DNA from 3 places in the Streptomyces sp. NPDC029836 genome. Region 2 is predicted to be linked to each of the others. Evidence: riboswitches for the same ligand, from Rfam matches in the RefSeq annotation. Region 2 holds a riboswitch; each other region holds the start of a gene.
What was found. Region 2 has a riboswitch for cyclic di-AMP ahead of ACZ4XJ_RS23245 (M23 family metallopeptidase). Riboswitches for the same ligand answer to the same signal wherever they lie in the genome.
Positions count from the first base shown of each region.

Region 1: another riboswitch for cyclic di-AMP. It lies ahead of ACZ4XJ_RS32770 (transglycosylase family protein); the one in region 2 lies ahead of ACZ4XJ_RS23245 (M23 family metallopeptidase).
Region 3: another riboswitch for cyclic di-AMP. It lies ahead of ACZ4XJ_RS04905 (M23 family metallopeptidase); the one in region 2 lies ahead of ACZ4XJ_RS23245 (M23 family metallopeptidase).

Region 1 is NZ_JBVHZI010000018.1:21,856-27,622, forward strand. It holds gene ACZ4XJ_RS32760 (cytochrome P450 family protein) at 1-77, shown strand, start outside; gene ACZ4XJ_RS32765 (transglycosylase family protein) at 192-1,250, shown strand; cyclic di-AMP (ydaO/yuaA leader) riboswitch at 1,525-1,695, shown strand; gene ACZ4XJ_RS32770 (transglycosylase family protein) at 1,698-2,450, shown strand; gene eno (phosphopyruvate hydratase) at 2,854-4,140, shown strand; gene ACZ4XJ_RS32780 (FtsB family cell division protein) at 4,247-4,735, shown strand; gene ACZ4XJ_RS32785 (DUF501 domain-containing protein) at 4,795-5,355, shown strand; gene ACZ4XJ_RS32790 (Ppx/GppA phosphatase family protein) at 5,352-5,767, shown strand, end outside.
Region 2 is NZ_JBVHZI010000008.1:127,995-133,761, forward strand. It holds gene ACZ4XJ_RS23235 (M16 family metallopeptidase) at 1-794, shown strand, start outside; gene ACZ4XJ_RS23240 (M16 family metallopeptidase) at 815-2,182, shown strand; cyclic di-AMP (ydaO/yuaA leader) riboswitch at 2,421-2,577, shown strand; gene ACZ4XJ_RS23245 (M23 family metallopeptidase) at 2,590-3,399, shown strand; gene ACZ4XJ_RS23250 (GntR family transcriptional regulator) at 3,663-4,328, shown strand; gene ACZ4XJ_RS23255 (HPr family phosphocarrier protein) at 4,556-4,837, opposite strand; gene ACZ4XJ_RS23260 (bifunctional acetate--CoA ligase family protein/GNAT family N-acetyltransferase) at 5,035-5,767, shown strand, end outside.
Region 3 is NZ_JBVHZI010000001.1:1,057,684-1,063,450, forward strand. It holds gene ACZ4XJ_RS04895 (MBL fold metallo-hydrolase) at 1-1,087, opposite strand, end outside; gene ACZ4XJ_RS04900 (SGNH/GDSL hydrolase family protein) at 1,227-2,012, opposite strand; gene ACZ4XJ_RS04905 (M23 family metallopeptidase) at 2,175-3,218, opposite strand; cyclic di-AMP (ydaO/yuaA leader) riboswitch at 3,223-3,389, opposite strand; gene ACZ4XJ_RS04910 (tyrosine-protein phosphatase) at 3,708-4,529, shown strand; gene ACZ4XJ_RS04915 (aspartate aminotransferase family protein) at 4,559-5,767, opposite strand, start outside.

The DNA of each region.
Region 1 (5,767 bases), on a different contig from region 2:
ACCTGCGCTGGCGCGGCGGACTCATCATGCGTGGCCTGCGCACGCTTCCGGTTCGCTTCACACCTCGAAACAACTGAGTCGTTTCCTGACGCCGTCTGATCACACGTCAGTCGCCGACCGAACTTGTGACAATCGTTCGAAGGCCGCTAGGTTCTGCCGTTACCCCGCCGTTATGCGAAAGGTAAAGCCTCATGCGTTCCGGGAACGGCCGCCACAGACGCCCCCGCCAGGTACCCGCCCTGGTCGTCACCGCCGGAGTCACAGGCTCCGCACTCGCCCTGCCCCTGCTCGCCGCGACGAACGCGAGCGCGGCCGACACGACCACGTGGGACAAGGTGGCCGACTGCGAGAGCGGCGGCAGCTGGAGTGCCAACTACGGCAGCGGCGAGTACGGCGGGCTCCAGTTCACCCAGGAGCAGTGGAGGAACGCGGGCGGACTCGCCTACGCGGAGCGCCCGGACCTCGCCAGCCGCTCCCAGCAGATAGCCATCGGCGAGAAGGTGCTGGCCTCGCAGGGCCCCCAGGCGTGGCCGCTGTGCGCCGCCTCGGCCGGACTGACCCAGCAGGGCCCGGCCGCCGCGGTGGACCCGGGTGACCCCCGGCCCGCCGGGCCGGTCGCCCCCGCCCCCGTACGGCCCGACGGTTCGGTGCCCGTCGCGGGCTCCGAGCCCGCCGTCGACTTCGGGGCCCCGACCCCGCAGCCGGCGCAGGGTGGCCCGTCCACCGGCCCGACCGGCCTGCCGGACTACCCGCAGGGCCCCGCCGGCGGACTGCCCGTCATGCCCGACCCGGACTCCCCGGCCCCGTCCACGGACCCGACGGTCCCGCCGACGACCGCGCCGCCCACCACGACCCCGCCGACCACGGCGCCCACCACGCCGGTGGACCCGAGGGCCCCCGGAACCCCGACCGTTCCGGGCACCCCCACCGTTCCGGGGGACCCGACGGCGCCCACGGCCCCGCTCACCCCGGGTGCCACGCCCTCGGCCGTGCCGGCCGGCGCGATCGACGCAGCGGTCGACGGAGCGGGCAAGCACCGCGGTCCGGCGGCCGTCGAGCCGCACGGCTCGTCTGACGCCGCGTCGACCCCCTCGTACACGGTCAAGGCCGGCGACAGCCTCACCGCGATCGCCGACGCCCAAGGCCTCAAGGGTGGTTGGAACACGCTCTACGCGGCCAACGAGCAGGTCATCGGCGGGAACGCGGACCTCATCAAGCCGGGTCAGAACCTGGATCTAACCAAGGAATAGGGGCAGTTCGCCCAGTCGGAAAGAGCTGAATGTCCGTTATCGGCAAATGAGACATGCGTCTCTTCCGATCAACTGGCGTGTCTCGTTCCGGAACTTCCACAAACCCGCCCCTCACCTGCGTAAACGTACTTTTGAGGAACGCAAGGAGGCCGGTTTCTCCCTGATGTCGCGCGTTGAACATCAGGGGGAGACCTGTCTACCTTCTGAGTCGCTCGCCACCGCGGGCTCCTTCGACCGCATCGCCGAATCCTGCCGGCGGACGGGGGGAACAGTCGTCGCGCAAGCGCCGAAGGCAGGAGCGGGGGAACCAAGGTAGGCGCCGGGAAGGGTCGTTGGAAGACGGCCGCGTACCGGCTTGGGGTTAAGCCACGTGCTCGACACGTGACCGGGCAACTCATCCGCCCGAACCCGACAGCTCACCTCGAAGGCGTCGGTGAGGAGAACTCCATGCTGCTTTCCGGCAAGGGCAAGCACCGTCGCGGCTCCAAGGCCGTCCGTATCGTCACGCTCGCCGGTGTCGCCGGTGTCGCCGTCGCGGCCCCGCTGATGGCCGCCGGTACCGCGAGCGCCGCGACCGTCTCCGAGTGGGACAAGGTCGCGCAGTGCGAGTCCGGTGGCAACTGGGCCATCAACACCGGCAACGGTTACTACGGCGGCCTGCAGTTCTCGGCCTCCACCTGGGCCGGCTACGGCGGCAAGGCGTACGCCGCCACGGCCAACCAGGCCAGCAAGTCCCAGCAGATAGCCATCGCCGAGAAGGTCCTCAAGGGCCAGGGCAAGGGCGCCTGGCCGCACTGCGGCAAGGGCCTGTCCAACGCCGCGTACAACGGCGGCGGCTCGACCACCACGCCCGCCAAGCCGAAGCCCGAGACGAAGCCGGCCAAGCCCGCCCCGGCGAAGCCCGCGAAGCCGGCCACGCCCGCCAAGCCGGCGACGCCGAAGGCCGAGCCGAAGCGCACCGAGGTCCCCGTCTCGCGCTCCGAGCGCGTCGAGACCCCGGCCGTCAAGCCGCAGGCCCCCAAGACCGAGGCCCCGGCGACCGGCAACGGCTCCTACGTCGTCAAGGCCGGCGACACCCTGGGCACCATCGCCCAGGCGAACGGCGTCAAGGGTGGCTGGGAGAAGCTCTTCCAGCTGAACAACGACACCGTCAAGGACGCCGACCTGATCTTCCCGGGTCAGAAGCTGAAGCTCAGCTGAATCACCGCACCACACCGCACGGCGGCCTGAACACCGCACGGCGGCGCACCACACCGCATGACACCGCATGACACCGCATCACGCGCGGTCCCGCAGCATGTCCACCGCCCGGCCCGCATCCCCTCGCGCGCCGGGCGGCGGCATGCTCGCGGTCATGTCCGGCGGCGCGTTCCGGGGCGGCTCCCGCGGCCCGTTCCGGAGCCGGCGCGGGCGGCCCTCCGCGGGCCGGAGCCCACTTTCTCAAGAGCCCTATGTCCTGGAAGAGGAGCATTCAGCCCCTATTTCGTCCCAGGACCCGGGCGGTCGGCGGGCCCAGTGCCCGGAGCCGGTTAGGCTCTAGGCGGCAAGGCCATCCCACGGCCTGACACGCCACCGCACACCCAGCGTCACATCCCAGAAGGAGATGCTCGTGCCGTCCATCGACGTCGTCGTAGCCCGGGAAATCCTGGACTCCCGAGGCAACCCCACGGTCGAGGTCGAGGTGGGCCTCGACGATGGCAGCACCGGCCGTGCTGCAGTTCCGTCCGGCGCCTCCACCGGTGCATTCGAGGCCATCGAGCTGCGTGACGGTGACCCCAACCGTTACTTCGGCAAGGGTGTCGAGAAGGCCGTCCTCGCCGTCATCGAGCAGATCGGCCCGGAGCTCGTCGGCTACGACGCCACCGAGCAGCGGCTGATCGACCAGGCCATGTTCGACCTGGACGCCACCGACAACAAGGGCTCCCTCGGCGCCAACGCGATCCTCGGCGTGTCCCTCGCCGTGGCGCACGCCGCGTCCGAGGCCTCGGACCTCCCGCTCTTCCGCTACCTCGGCGGCCCGAACGCGCACCTGCTGCCCGTTCCGATGATGAACATCCTCAACGGTGGGTCGCACGCCGACTCCAACGTGGACATCCAGGAGTTCATGATCGCCCCGATCGGCGCGGAGTCCTTCTCCGAGGCGCTGCGCTGGGGTGCCGAGGTCTACCACACCCTCAAGAAGGTCCTGCACACCAAGGGCCTCTCCACCGGTCTCGGTGACGAGGGCGGTTTCGCCCCGAACCTGGAGTCCAACCGCGCCGCGCTCGACCTCATCGTCGAGGCCATCAAGCAGGCCGGCTACGTCCCGGGCAAGGACATCGCGCTCGCGCTCGACGTCGCCGCGTCCGAGTTCTACAAGGACGGCAAGTACGAGTTCGAGGGCCAGTCCCGCTCGGCCGCCGAGATGACCGAGTACTACGAGGAGCTCGTCTCCGCGTACCCGATGGTCTCCATCGAGGACCCGCTGTACGAGGACGACTGGGCCGGCTGGAAGACCCTCACCGACAAGCTGGGCGCCAAGGTCCAGATCGTCGGCGACGACCTCTTCGTCACCAACCCGGAGCGTCTGGCCCGCGGCATCGAGGAGGGCTCCGCGAACGCCCTGCTCGTCAAGGTGAACCAGATCGGTTCGCTGACCGAGACCCTCGACGCCGTCGAGATGGCCCAGCGCAACGGCTTCAAGTGCATGATGTCGCACCGCTCCGGCGAGACCGAGGACGTCACCATCGCCGACCTCGCCGTCGCCGTGAACTGCGGCCAGATCAAGACCGGCGCCCCGGCCCGCTCGGACCGCGTCGCCAAGTACAACCAGCTGCTGCGCATCGAGGAGATCCTCGACGACGCCGCCGTGTACGCGGGCCGCTCCGCCTTCCCGCGCTTCAAGGGCTAAGGGCCAATCAGCGCCTCGCGGCGCCGGCCTCCGTACGTCCCCGCACTCGGTCCCGTACCGTGTGCGGGGACGTATTGCGTAGCGCGCATCCAGGGGAGGCGGGACCATGGCCGGGAACCGGGACCGGTTCTCCACCTTCTCGACGGCGACCAGGCTCAAGCAGCTCGGTGAGCGGACCGCCGCGCACGTCTACCGCTCGCAGACGCGGCGCCAGGTCCGCCGCAGCCGGCTCACCGGCCGGGCCGCGTTGCTGGTCCTCGTCCTCTGTACCCTGGTCGTCGCCCTCGCGTACCCGATGCGCCAGTACGTGTCCCAGCGCTCGGAGATCGCGGACCAGCAACGGAACGCGGTCGACGCGTACAAGCGCCTCGAACAGCTCCGCGACGAGAAGGCCCGCTGGCAGGACCCGGCCTACGCGGAGCAGCAGGCGCGCAAGCACCTGCACTTCCTGCGCCCGGGCGAGACCGGCTACATCATGAAGGACCCCGGGGCCGAGGCCCCGGAGCACCGCCGCGGTGGGCAGGCCGGTTCCGACCGGCCCTGGTACTCCAACGTCTGGGACGGGGTCGACAAGGCCGACCGCCCCGGCGACTGAGCGCGTACCCGCCCGCCCCGCACCCACCACCCACGAGACCGAAGAGACTTCCTCCAGGCATGCAGACGCCCCCGCCCCAGACCGACCGGACCGAGCCGACCGACGCGGACATCGAGGCGTTCGAGCAGCAGCTCGGCCGCCCCCCGCGCGGACTGCGCGCCATCGCGCACCGCTGCCCCTGCGGGCAGCCGGACGTCGTCGAGACCGCGCCCCGGCTCCCCGACGGCACCCCCTTCCCCACGCTGTACTACTTGACGTGCCCGCGCGCGGCCTCCGCGATCGGCACGCTGGAGGCCAACGGCGTGATGAAGGAGATGCAGGCCCGGCTCGCCGAGGACCCGGAACTCGCGGCCGCCTACCGGGCCGCGCACGAGGACTACATCCGGCGCCGCGACGCCATCGACGTGCTCCAGGGCTTCCCGAGCGCCGGCGGCATGCCCGACCGGGTCAAGTGCCTGCACGTGCTCGTCGGTCACTCGCTGGCCGCGGGCCCGGGCGTGAACCCGTTCGGCGACGAGGCGCTGGCGATGCTGCCCGAGTGGTGGGCCAAGGGCGCCTGCGTCACCCCGTGCGGCGAGAAGACCGAGGAGGCCGACGAGAAGGCCGAGGGTTCCCCGTGACCCGGGTCGCGGGCATCGACTGCGGCACCAACTCCATCCGCCTGCTCGTCGCGGACTGCGACCCGGCGACCGGTGCGATGACCGAGCTGGACCGGCGGATGACCATCGTCCGCCTCGGCCAGGGCGTGGACCGCACCGGCCGGCTCGCCCCGGACGCGCTGGAGCGCACCTTCGCGGCCTGCCGCGAGTACGCCGCGGTGATCAAGGACCTCGGCGCCGAGCGGGTCCGTTTCGTGGCCACCTCGGCCTCCCGGGACGCCGAGAACCGGGACGAGTTCGTCCGCGGCGTCCTCGACATCCTGGGCGTCGAGCCCGAGGTGATCTCCGGGGACCAGGAGGCGGAGTTCTCCTTCACCGGCGCCACCAAGGACCTCACCGGCGCCGGGCCGTTGGAGCCGCCCTTCCTGGTGGT
Region 2 (5,767 bases):
AGGACGCGCGCACCTTCTTCCGTACGTACTACGCGCCCAACAACGCCGTCCTGTCGGTCGTCGGCGACATCGACCCCGAGCGCACCCTGGCCTGGGTCGAGAAGTACTTCGGGAGCATCCCGTCGCACGACGGCAAGCAGCCCCCGCGCGACGGCACGCTGCCCGAGGTCATGGGCGCGCAACTGCGCGAGGAGATCGTCGAGGAGGTCCCGGCCCGCGCGCTGATGGCCGCCTACCGCCTCCCGCACGACGGCACCCGCGAGTGCGACGCCGCCGACGTGGCGCTGACCGTGCTGGGCGGCGGCGAGTCCTCCCGGCTGCACAACCGCCTCGTGCGCCGCGACCAGAGCGCCGTCGCGGCCGGCTTCGGCATGCTGCGGCTCGCCGGCGCGCCCTCGCTGGGCTGGCTGGACGTCAAGACCTCCAGCGGCGTCGAGGTGCCCGCCATCGAGGCCGCCGTCGACGAGGAGCTCGCGCGGTTCGCCGCCGAGGGCCCCACGGCCGAGGAGATGGAGCGCGCCCAGGCGCAGCTGGAGCGGGAGTGGCTGGACCGGCTGAGCACGGTGGCCGGCCGGGCCGACGAACTGTGCCGCTTCGCGGTGCTGTTCGGCGACCCCCAGCTCGCCCTGACCGCCGTACAGCGCGTCCTGGACATCACCGCCGAGGAGGTGCAGGCCGTGGCCGCGGCCCGACTGCGCCCCGACAACCGGGCGGTCCTGGTCTACGAACCGCCGGCCGGGTCCGACGACGAGACCGACGCGAACGAAGCCGAGAACGAAGGGGCGGAGCAGTGAGCGACACCGCAGCCGTCACGATGACCTTCCACCCGCAGCCCCAGCCCGGCGAGGCCAAGCCGTGGGCCTTCCCGGCCCCCGAACGCGGCGCGCTGCCCAACGGCCTGACCGTGCTGCGCTGCCACCGCCCGGGCCAGCAGGTGGTCGCGGTCGAGGTCAACCTCGCGGCCCCGCTGGACGCGGAGCCCGAGGGCCTCGACGGGGTGGCCACGATCATGGCCCGCGCCCTGTCGGAGGGCACCGACAAGCACTCCGCCGAGGAGTTCGCCGCCGAGCTGGAGCGCTGCGGCGCCACGCTGGACGCGCATGCCGACCACCCCGGCCTGCGGGTCTCCCTGGAGGTCCCGGCCTCCCGCCTGCACAAGGCGATGAGCCTGCTCGCCGAGGCGCTGCGCGCGCCCGCCTTCGCCGACGGCGAGATCGACCGGCTGGTGCGCAACCGGCTCGACGAGATCCCGCACGAGCTGGCCAACCCGCAGCGGCGCGCGGCCAAGCAGCTCTCCAAGGAGCTGTTCCCGGCCTCCCTGCGCATGTCCCGACCGCGCCAGGGCACCGAGGAGACGGTGGCCCGCATCGACTCCGCGGCCGTCCGCGCCTTCTACGAGGCCCACGTACGCCCCGCCACCGCCACCGCGGTGGTCGTCGGCGACCTGACCGGCATCGACCTGGACGCCGTCCTGGCCGACACGCTGGGCAGTTGGACGGGCAACACCGCCGAGTCCCGCCCGGTGCCCCCGGTGACCGCCGACGACACGGGCCGGGTGGTCATCGTCGACCGGCCCGGCGCCGTCCAGACGCAGTTGCTGATCGGCCGGATCGGCGCGGACCGCCACGACCTCGTGTGGGCCCCGCAGGTGCTCGGCACGTACTGCCTCGGCGGCACGCTCACCTCGCGCCTGGACAAGGTGCTGCGCGAGGAGAAGGGGTACACGTACGGCGTGCGCGCCTTCGGTCAGGTGCTGCGTTCCACGGCCGACGGCAAGGGCGCCTCGATGCTCGCCATCAGCGGCTCGGTGGACACCCCGAACACCGGCCCCGCGCTGGAGGACCTCTGGAAGGTGCTGCGCACCCTCGCGGAGGGCGGTCTGACCGACGCCGAGCGGGACGTGGCGGTGCAGAACCTGGTGGGCGTGGCCCCGCTGAAGTTCGAGACGGCGTCCTCCGTGGCGGGCACGCTGGCGGACCAGGTCGAGCAGGAGCTGCCGGACGACTACCAGGCGCGGTTGTACGCGCGGCTGGCCGAAACCGGTACGGCGGAGGCGACTTCGGCGGTCGTGCGCGCCTTCCCCGTGGACCGTCTGGTGACGGTGTTGGTGGGCGACGCGGCGCAGATCGAGGAGCCCGTACGGGCGCTGGGCATCGGCGCCGTAACCGTCGTCACCAACTGACCCGTGGTCGACCGGGAATCGAGCGGCGGGCGACCGCCCCTCCACCGGTAACCGGCCGTTTCTGAAGGGGCTCTGATGGATTATCCGTCAGGGCCCCTTTTGTCCGATTAGTGGTTTGGTTGCTCGTATGCGGTGTGGCGTACGCAACAAAAGTGCTCGTGTGTTTGGCGATCCACTGATGATCCGCCTAGCGTCGGCCCTGCTGTTCGTCAGTTGTGCCCGCCGCACCCGCGGCACCGAACAGTGATCGCCGAGTCCCCGTCAGGCGCGAGCCTGGGGAGCCGGGGACCCACAGTCCCTGGGGTGAATCGGACCGCCTCGCAAGAGGAGGCCCGTAGGAGACCTTCCTGCTCCGAACCCGTCAGCTAACCCGGTAGGCGAGAGGGAAGGAAAGGACCACCCCCTTCATGGCGTTTGGCAGTCGTCCCACCGGCTCCGGCAAGCACCGCGGCTCCAGCCGTCTGAGCCGCAAGACCGCCGGCTACGCCGGTATAGCCGCCCTCGCCACCACGGGCGTGGTCGGCACCCTCGCCGCCCCGGCCTTCGCGGCGGACAACCCGGGACCCTCCATGGAGGACACCGGCCAGAACCCGGTGGTCGTCGCGAACGACCTCCAGGGCGACATCGTGGCCCAGGCCGATCTGCAGCAGCGCGCCGCCGACGCCGTCGCCGCCCAGGCGCAGGCCGAGGCCGACGCCAAGCAGCGCGCCTCCGAGGCCAAGCGCGTCGCCGAGGTCGCCGAGGCCAAGGCGAAGTCCGAGCGGGAGACCGCCGAGCGCGTCGCCCGCGAGGAGGAGCGCAAGCGCCTCAACACCTACGTCTCGCCCATCGCGGGCTCCTACGTCAGCACCTCCTACGGTGCGGGCGGCGCGATGTGGTCCTCCGGTAGCCACACGGGCATCGACTTCCACGCCTCCCTCGGCACCTCGGTCCGCACCGTCGGCGCCGGCACCGTCGTCGAGGCCGGCTGGGGCGGCGCGTACGGCAACAACGTGATCATCAAGCACAACGACGGCACCTACACGCAGTACGGCCACATGGACTCGCTGAGCGTGTCCGCCGGCCAGCAGGTCGCCCCGGGCCAGCAGATCGGCCTCGCCGGCACCACCGGCAACTCCAGCGGCGTGCACCTGCACTTCGAGGCCCGCACCAGTGCCCAGTACGGCTCGGACATCAACCCGCTGGCGTACCTGCGCTCGCACGGCGTGAACCTCTGATCCGAGCGGCACCGCACCACCACTTCCACGGAAGGCCCCGGCTCCCCGAGCCGGGGCCTTCCGCGTTCCCGGGAGCCGGCTCGCCTGCGAAGCCGGCCCTTGCCCTCGTCGGCTGCCCCGCTCACCCCTCACCGCTCCCCGCTGCGTGAAATGTTTCGGATTTCCAGCCGTCCTCGGAAATATTCGCGTGTTGCAATAGAGTCGCGACACGGTCACGATTCCGGCGACGGCGCCGGCAGCCGAATTCACGCGGAGGTCCGGTCTTGCGAATTCCCGCGCACGCGGTGTGCACAGCGATCCGCGACGATATCGTCTCCGGCTTCTTCGGGCCGGGCGGCCGCCTCACCGAGGAGGTCCTGGCCCGCCGCTACGGGGTCTCCCGCGTCCCGGTGCGCGAGGCCCTGCGCACCCTGGAGTCCGAGGGCTTCGTCACCACGCGCCGCCACGCGGGCGCCTGCGTGGCGGAGCCCACCGAACAGGAGGCGGCCGACCTCCTGGAGCTACGGATGCTGCTGGAGCCCCTCGCGGCCTCCCGGGCCGCCCGCCGGCGTACGGACGCCCACCTGAAGGTGCTGCGCGGGCTGGTCCGGCTGGGGCAGGAACGGGCCCGCAGGGGCCAGGGGGAGGATCTGCGGGACCTGGGGGGCTGGTTCCACGAAACCCTCTCCCAGGCCTCCGGCAGCCCGGGCCTGATCGCCCTGCTGACCCAGACCCGGCGCAAGATCGCCTGGATGTACACCGTGGAGGCCCCCGCGCGCCCCGTGGAGTCCTGGGCCGAACACGGGGGCATCGTCGACGCGGTGGCCCGCGGGGACGCCGAACGGGCCCGGACGCTGACCGCGCAGCACGCGGCGCGCGCCGCCGAGGCGCACCGGCCGCGGGTGAGGACTCCGCAACCTGCCGTAAACATGTCGAGCGTCCGGCATTAACACGGGCCGTATACAAAGGTGAGCGGATATTCTGCCGGCGCCGGCCGGTTCACGGTCCCGCGCATTTCTCGTGCTCCCATTCCGGATTCTTCTCCCGCGGGATTCCGGCTTTCGCGTCCGGCGTCGAATTCCCGCCTGCGCGGCCGAAAACAGAAGAGCCGCAGCCTCCGGGATCACCGGGGGCTGCGGCTCCGCCGCTCGTTCGAGGTGGTACCGGACCCGAAGGGTCAGACGGTCTCCGGAAGCTCGTCGAGGCCCTCGGCGACCAGCTTCGCGAGGCGGTCCAGGGCGGCGTCCGCACCCTCGGCCTCGGAAGAGAGGACGATCTCCTCGCCGCCCTGCGCGCCCAGGCCCAGGACCGCCAGCATGGAAGCGGCGTTGACGGGGTCGCCGCCCGCCTTGGCGATGGTCACCGGGACGCCGGAAGCGGTCGTCGCCCGGACGAAGATCGAGGCGGGACGAGCGTGCAGGCCCTCGGCCCAGCCGACGTTGACGCGGCGCTCTGCCATGGTGATGCCCTTCAGGTTCTTACGGTTGTCTAGACCAGTCTCTCACGGCGCCCCGAATGCTCGGACCGGCCTTCGGCCCCGATCCACCGCCGTTCGACCTTCCCCAGCTTGCACCGCTTCGCCCCGGACTGCCGCGTTCGCCGCGCGCTCGCGTCCGGGCCGGTCCGCACGGCCCGTCCGCCCCTTAGGGTGAGCCCATGACGACCGCGTCGGACCCCTCGTACCCGGCCCACTGGGAAGCGGACGTCGTGCTGCGCGACGGCGGCACCGCCCGCATCCGTCCCATCACCACCGAGGACGCGGGACGGCTGACCAGCTTCTACGAACAGGTCTCCGACGAGTCGAAGTACTACCGCTTCTTCGCGCCGTACCCGCGCCTGTCCGACCGCGACGTGCACCGCTTCACGCACCACGACTACGTGGACCGCGTCGGCCTCGCGGCGACCATCGGCGGCGAGTTCATCGGCACCGTCCGCTTCGACCGGATCGGCCCCGACGGCCGGCCGGCCTCCGTCCCGGCCGACGAGGCCGAGGTCGCCTTCCTCGTCCAGGACGCCCACCAGGGCCGCGGCGTGGCCTCCGCGCTCCTGGAGCACATCGGGGCCGTGGCCCGGGAGCGGGGCATCCGGCGGTTCGCCGCCGAGGTGCTGCCCGCCAACAACAAGATGATCAAAGTGTTCACGGACGTCGGCTACCAGCAGAAGCGCAGCTTCGAGGACGGCTCCGTCCACCTCACCCTCGACCTCGAACCCACCGCCGAATCCCTCGCCGTGCAGCGCGCCCGCGAACAGCGCGCCGAGGCCCGCTCCGTCCAGCGACTGTTGTCCCCCGGCTCGGTCGCCGTCATCGGGGTCAGCCGCTCCGGCTCGGGCGTCGGCGCGGCGGCCCTGCGCAACCTGCGCGACGGCGGCTTCCACGGGCACCTCTACG
Region 3 (5,767 bases), on a different contig from region 2:
GCTCGCCCGGCTTGGGCACGGCCACGGCCTGCCCCACGTTGCGGGCGGCGATCATGGTGCGCTCGGCCGGGTCGGACCACGGGTGCGGGGCGAGGTTGAACGTGCCCCAGTGGATGGGCAGGAGCACACCGTGCGCGGCGCCGCCCTGGAGGTCGAGCTGGGCTCGGATGCCCTCGTCCGGGGTCATGTGGATGTCGGGCCACGGGCCGGGGTCCGGGGTGCGGTCCTCGTGGTCCTTCGGCCAGTACTCCGAGTAGGCGCCGATCTGGATCATCGTGGCGTCGAAGGGTCCGTGCGCGGCGCCGATGTCCTTGAAGCCCGGGAAATATCCCGTATCACCGCTGTGAAACACCCGGTGCTCCTCGCCGGCGACGACCCAGGAGGCCCACAGGGTGGTCTGCTGGTTGCGCAGGCCGCGCCCGCAGAAGTGCTGTGCCGGGGTGGCGGTGAGGGTCAGCCCGGCGACCTCGGTGGCCTCGTTCCAGTCGAGCTCCCGCAGCCGGCCGGCCGGTACGCCCCAGCGTTCCAGGTGCGCGCCGACGCCCAGCGGGACGGCGAAGACGGTGTTCGTGCCGGCCAGCGCCTTGATCGTGGGCAGGTCGAGGTGGTCGTAGTGGTCGTGGGAGATCACCACGACGTCGACCTCGCCCAGGGAGGCCAGCGGCACCGGGACCGGGTGCAGGCGCTTGGGCCCGGCGAAGGAGTAGGGAGAGCAGCGCTGTCCCCACACGGGGTCGAAGAGGACTCGGCGGCCGTCGATCTCCACGAGCACGCTGGAATGGCCCATCCAGGTCACCCGCAGGCCGCTGACCGGGGCCTTCGCCAGTTCGGCCAGGGTGGTCGGGTAGACCGGGATCGGCGCGGCGGGGCTGCGCCGGATCCGTTGTTCCTTGTGGAAGTAGACCCGGGCGAACTCGGCCATCGACCCGGAGGGCCTGGTCCTGCCCTTCACCGGGTTCTGGAAGGCGCCGTCGGCGAAGTTCGGCGAGCGTCGGATCCGCTCCAGCCGGGCGCCGGAGGAGTCCGCCCCGAAGGCTTCGGCGCGCAGGGCGCGCAGCCTGGGACGCAGGGGAAGGGAGCCGGTCAAGGCGCCTCCTCAAGAGGGTGCGGTTCGAGGTGGCACGGTAGTACATGCACGACCGTCCCAACGCGTACCGGCCCGTGAGGATTCCGCCCGGCGGGAACCCGCCGGGCGGAATCGAGGCGCGTCCGGTTCCCCGCGCGTCCTACAGGGGCAGCAGGTCGGGGCGCTTCGCCGCGACGTGGTCGCCGGAGGACTCGCCCCGCAGCCGGCGCCCGATCCACGGCACGAGGTGTTCGCGCGCCCACTGGATGTTGTCGCGGGTCACGTCCACCGAGCCGCGCGGCGGCGTCGGCGGCCACGGCTGGTCGGGGTCGGTCGGGATCCCGTAGCCCAGCACCTGTGCGGCGCGCAGCGCGACGCGGGTGTGACCCTCGGGCGAAAGGTGCAGTCGGTCTCCGTCCCAGGCCCGCCGGTCCTGCACCGAGCGCAGCGACCACAGGTCGAGCACCGGGCAGTCGTAGCGGTCGGCGATGGAGCGGACGTGCGCGCTGTACGTGGCGACCTTGCCCCTCAGGTGCCTCAGGACTGGCACGCCCCGCGTGTCGAAGCCGGTGGTGATCATGACGAGGCCGACGGCTTCGGTGAGGTCGGCGACGGCCGCCTCGAACCGCTCCGCCACGTCGTCCGGGTCGCTGCCGGGACGGATGATGTCGTTCCCGCCCGCGCAGAAGGTCACCAGGTCCGGTGCGAGGGCGCGGGCCCTCGGGACCTGGTCGGCCACGATCTGGTCGAGGAGCTTCCCCCGCACGGCCAGGTTCGCGTACCGGAAGTCGTGTTCTTCGCGCTGATCGGCGAGGAGCACGGCGAGGCGGTCCGCCCAGCCGAGATGGGAACCCCCGGGTCCCGGGTCTCCCACGCCTTCGGTGAAGCTGTCCCCGATCGCCGCGTACGAGCCGATGGTCTTGAGTGTCGTCGTCGTCGCTGCCACGAAACGACATCCTTCACCGTCGCAACCAACCTACGCCAACGTAATGAGGGGTTGACGGACCGTGATCTGTACCACGCGGGGGATAAGGAATAAGTACACGTGAGGCCGGGACCCCCCTCGGGTCCCGGCCTCACGCGCGCGTGTGTCCGACGGACGGTGCCGTCAGAGGCTGACGCCCTTGGAGCGGAGGTAGCCCAGCGGGTCGATGTCCGAGCCGTAGGACGGGCCCGTGCGGATCTCGAAGTGGAGGTGCGGACCGGTCACGTTGCCGGTGGCGCCGGACAGGCCGACGCGCTGGCCGCCGGTGACGCTCTGGCCGGCCGAGACGGACAGCGAGGAGAGGTGCGCGTACTGGGAGTACTTGCCGTCCGCGTGCTTGATGACGACCTCGTTGCCGTACGAGCCGCCCCAGCCGGCGGAGACGACGGTGCCCGCGCCGACGGCCTTGACGGTGGTGCCGGTGCCGGCCATGAAGTCCACGCCGGTGTGGTAACCGGAGGACCACATGCTGCCGCCCATGCGGTACGCGGTGGAGACGCCGCCCGCGACCGGGGCCACGAATCCGCCGGAGGCCGACGGGGTGGAGGGCGCCGCCTGACCCGACCCGGCGGGCTTCTGCGCGGGCGCGGCCTTCTTGGGCGCCGCCTTCGGGGCGGAGGAGCGCTCACCGGACGCCTCAGGGCGGCTGGAGGAGCGCTCGGAGCGGTTGCCGGAGCCCGACTCGGAGGCGGAGTCCGGGGTCGAGGCGGAGGGCGGCGACTGCTTCTTGGTCGGGGCCGGAGCGGCGGGTGCGGGGGCGGCCCCGGTCGAACCCGGAGCGCCGAGGGTGAGCTTGAGGCCCGGGTGGATCAGCGAGGGGTCGCTGCCGACGGCGTCGCGGTTGTCGGCGTAGAGCTGCTCCCAGCCGCCGGTGAGCCGGCGCTCGGCGGCGATCTTCGAGAGGTGGTCGCCGGCGACGACGGTGTAGACCGCGGCGGCAGCGGCGGTCGGCGTCGCGGTGGGCGTCACCGTGGCGGCCGCCTGGAGGGCCGCCGGGGCCTGCGGGGCCTGCGCGGGTGCGGTGGCCGGGGCGGCCGCGGGGGCTGCGTGGGCGCCGGTGGCACCGATCAGCGGCAGCGCGAGCGCGGCGCCGCCGGTGCCGGCCGCGGTGAGACCGCGGGATATGGAACGGGACTTCGGGCGGCGGTGCTTACCCTTACCGGGCATGGCGAATTCCTCTCCGTCGCCTGCGAGGTGAGCTGTCGGGTTCGGACTGGAGATGTCCGGCCGCGCACGTCGAGGACGCGTACGGCTTCACCCCGAGCCGGCCCGGAGAACGTTCCGGTCCGGCGGCCTACCTGGTTCCCCCGCTCCTGCCGCGCGCGTCGATAGTCGGGTGCGGTTCCCGGGCGGCGGCAGGATTAGGCTGTCCACCCGGATCGGTCGTGAAGGTAATCGAGCGGGTCCACGGGCAACAAGCCGCACATTCCCTGACGCAATCACAGGTATGAGGGTGTGAGGGAATTCCGGTCACCCTGTGTCCATTCCGCACCATCAACAACCGCCCTGGCGTGGGAATTCGGATTTCGCGATCGGGCACACACGGTCACCGTATGATCTGGCTCACGGAGCCTGGCGCGATCTCGCCTCTCCCCGTGGCAAGTTGCTCCCAACCGGCGTAATTCGGACACCTCAGGACGATGCGGAGGACCACTCGTGACCCAGCAGATACCGCCACCCCTTCCGGCGATCCCCGAACCCGAACCGGAGCTGACGGGAGTGCGCAATTTCCGTGACGTGGGCGGTCTGCCGACCGCCGACGGACGACGGGTCAGGTCGGGACGACTCTTCCGAAGCGGACATCTGGCGCATGCCACCGAAACAGGAACACAGTTCCTCTCCTCGCTCGGTCTGCACACGGTGTTCGACTTCCGCAACCGCGCCGACCACGCCGTGGAAGGGCCGGACGTGGAACTGCCGGGCGTGCGCTACGTGAACATCCCGCTGTCCGACCCGGCCGCCGGGAAGGAGTTCTGGACGATGGTCCGCGAGGGCGACCTGGCCCAGCTGCGCACCCTCCTCGGGGAGGGCCGGGCGGCCGAGCGCATGACCACCTCGTACCGCACGATGATCCGCACCCGGACCGCCGAACACAGCCGGGTCGTGCACGCGCTGGCCGAGGACAGCGTGCCGGCACTGATGCACTGCGCGGCGGGCAAGGACCGGGCCGGTCTGTCGATCGCCGTCACGCTGCTCGCGCTCGGCGTCGAACGGGACGTGATCGCGGCGGACTACCTGGAGTCGAACGCCCCGCACCGCCGCTACCGGATGCGGCGCGGCGCGGACGCGGTCGAGTCCCGCCCGGCCGAGGTGTCGGAGCTGCTGGCCCCGCTCTTCGACGCGCGCGCCGAGTACCTGCGGGCGGCGTACGAGACGATCGACGAGGAGTGGGGCGGGGTGGACCGCTACCTCGCCGAAGGCCTCGGGCTCGCGCCCGAGACCCTGGTCCGGCTACGGGAGAGACTGCTGGAACCGTAGGAGCCGGGCCTCCCCCGGCCGGCAGGCCGTCAGCGGTTGCCGACGGCCTGCTTCACCAGCGTCCGGCCGAAGTCCCACATCAACGAGCCACCGCTGTGCGCTTCGTCCATGACCTCCCGGAAGGCGCCGACGAACCGGTCCACGTCGTGTTCGTCCACGATCAGCGGCGGGATCAGCTTGATGACCTCCAGGTGGTCCCCGGACACCTGGGTGAGGATCCGGTGCTTGCGCAGCAGCGGCACCACGACCATCTGGGCGAACAGCCCCTTGCGGGCGGCCTGGAGCATCGCCCAGCGGCTGCGCAGGCCCAGCGAGGACGGCCGGCCGAACTCGATGCCGATCATCAGCCCGCGCCCCCGCACCTCGTGCAGCAGCTCGTACTCGTCCACGAGCGCGGCGAGTCGGCCGCGCAGCAGGTCGCCCACGGCGCGGGCGTTGGCCGTGACCTCCTCGTCCTCCATGACGCTCAGCACCGCCAGGCCGGCGGCCATCGCCTGCGCGTTGGAACCGAAGCTCGCCGAGTGGACCAGCACCCGGTCCATGGACGAGTACACGCGCTGGAAGATCCAGTCCTTGCCCAGGGTCGCGCCGACCGGCACGTAGCCGCCCGACAGGGCCTTGGCCACGCACACCAGGTCCGGCTCGACGCCGGGTTCGTGCTGGTACGCGTAGAAATCGCCGGTGCGTCCGAGGCCGGTCTGCACCTCGTCGGCGATCAACAGGGCCTTGTGCCGGTGCAGGAGCTCCTGGGCCGCGCGCAGGAATCCGGGGGGCGCGGCGAGCACCCCCTTGCCCTGGATCGGCTCCACGATCAGGGCGGCGACGTCGCCCCGGCGCAGTTCGCGTTCCAGGGCGTCCAGGTCACCGAGGGCGATCCGGGTGTCGGGGAGCAGCGGCGCGAAGCCGTCCCGGAAGCCGGCTTCACCGTTGACCGACAGCGAGCCGGTGGTGAGTCCGTGAAAGGCGTGGTCGCAGTAGAGGATCCTGGGCCGGCCGGTGGCGTAGCGGGCGAACTTCAGGGCCGTCTCGACCGCCTCGGTGCCGCTGTTGCCGAAGAAGACCCGGTCCAGGTGGGGGCTGTACGAGAGCAGCTTCTCGGCGAGCAGTCCCGGCAGCGGCTGGCAGTCGAAGCGGGTCAGGTCGGCGAGCTGGGCGTCCAGGACGTCGTGCAGCGCCTTGCGGACGACGGGGTGGTGTCGGCCCAGGGCCATCACCCCGAAGCCGGCGAGCATGTCGAG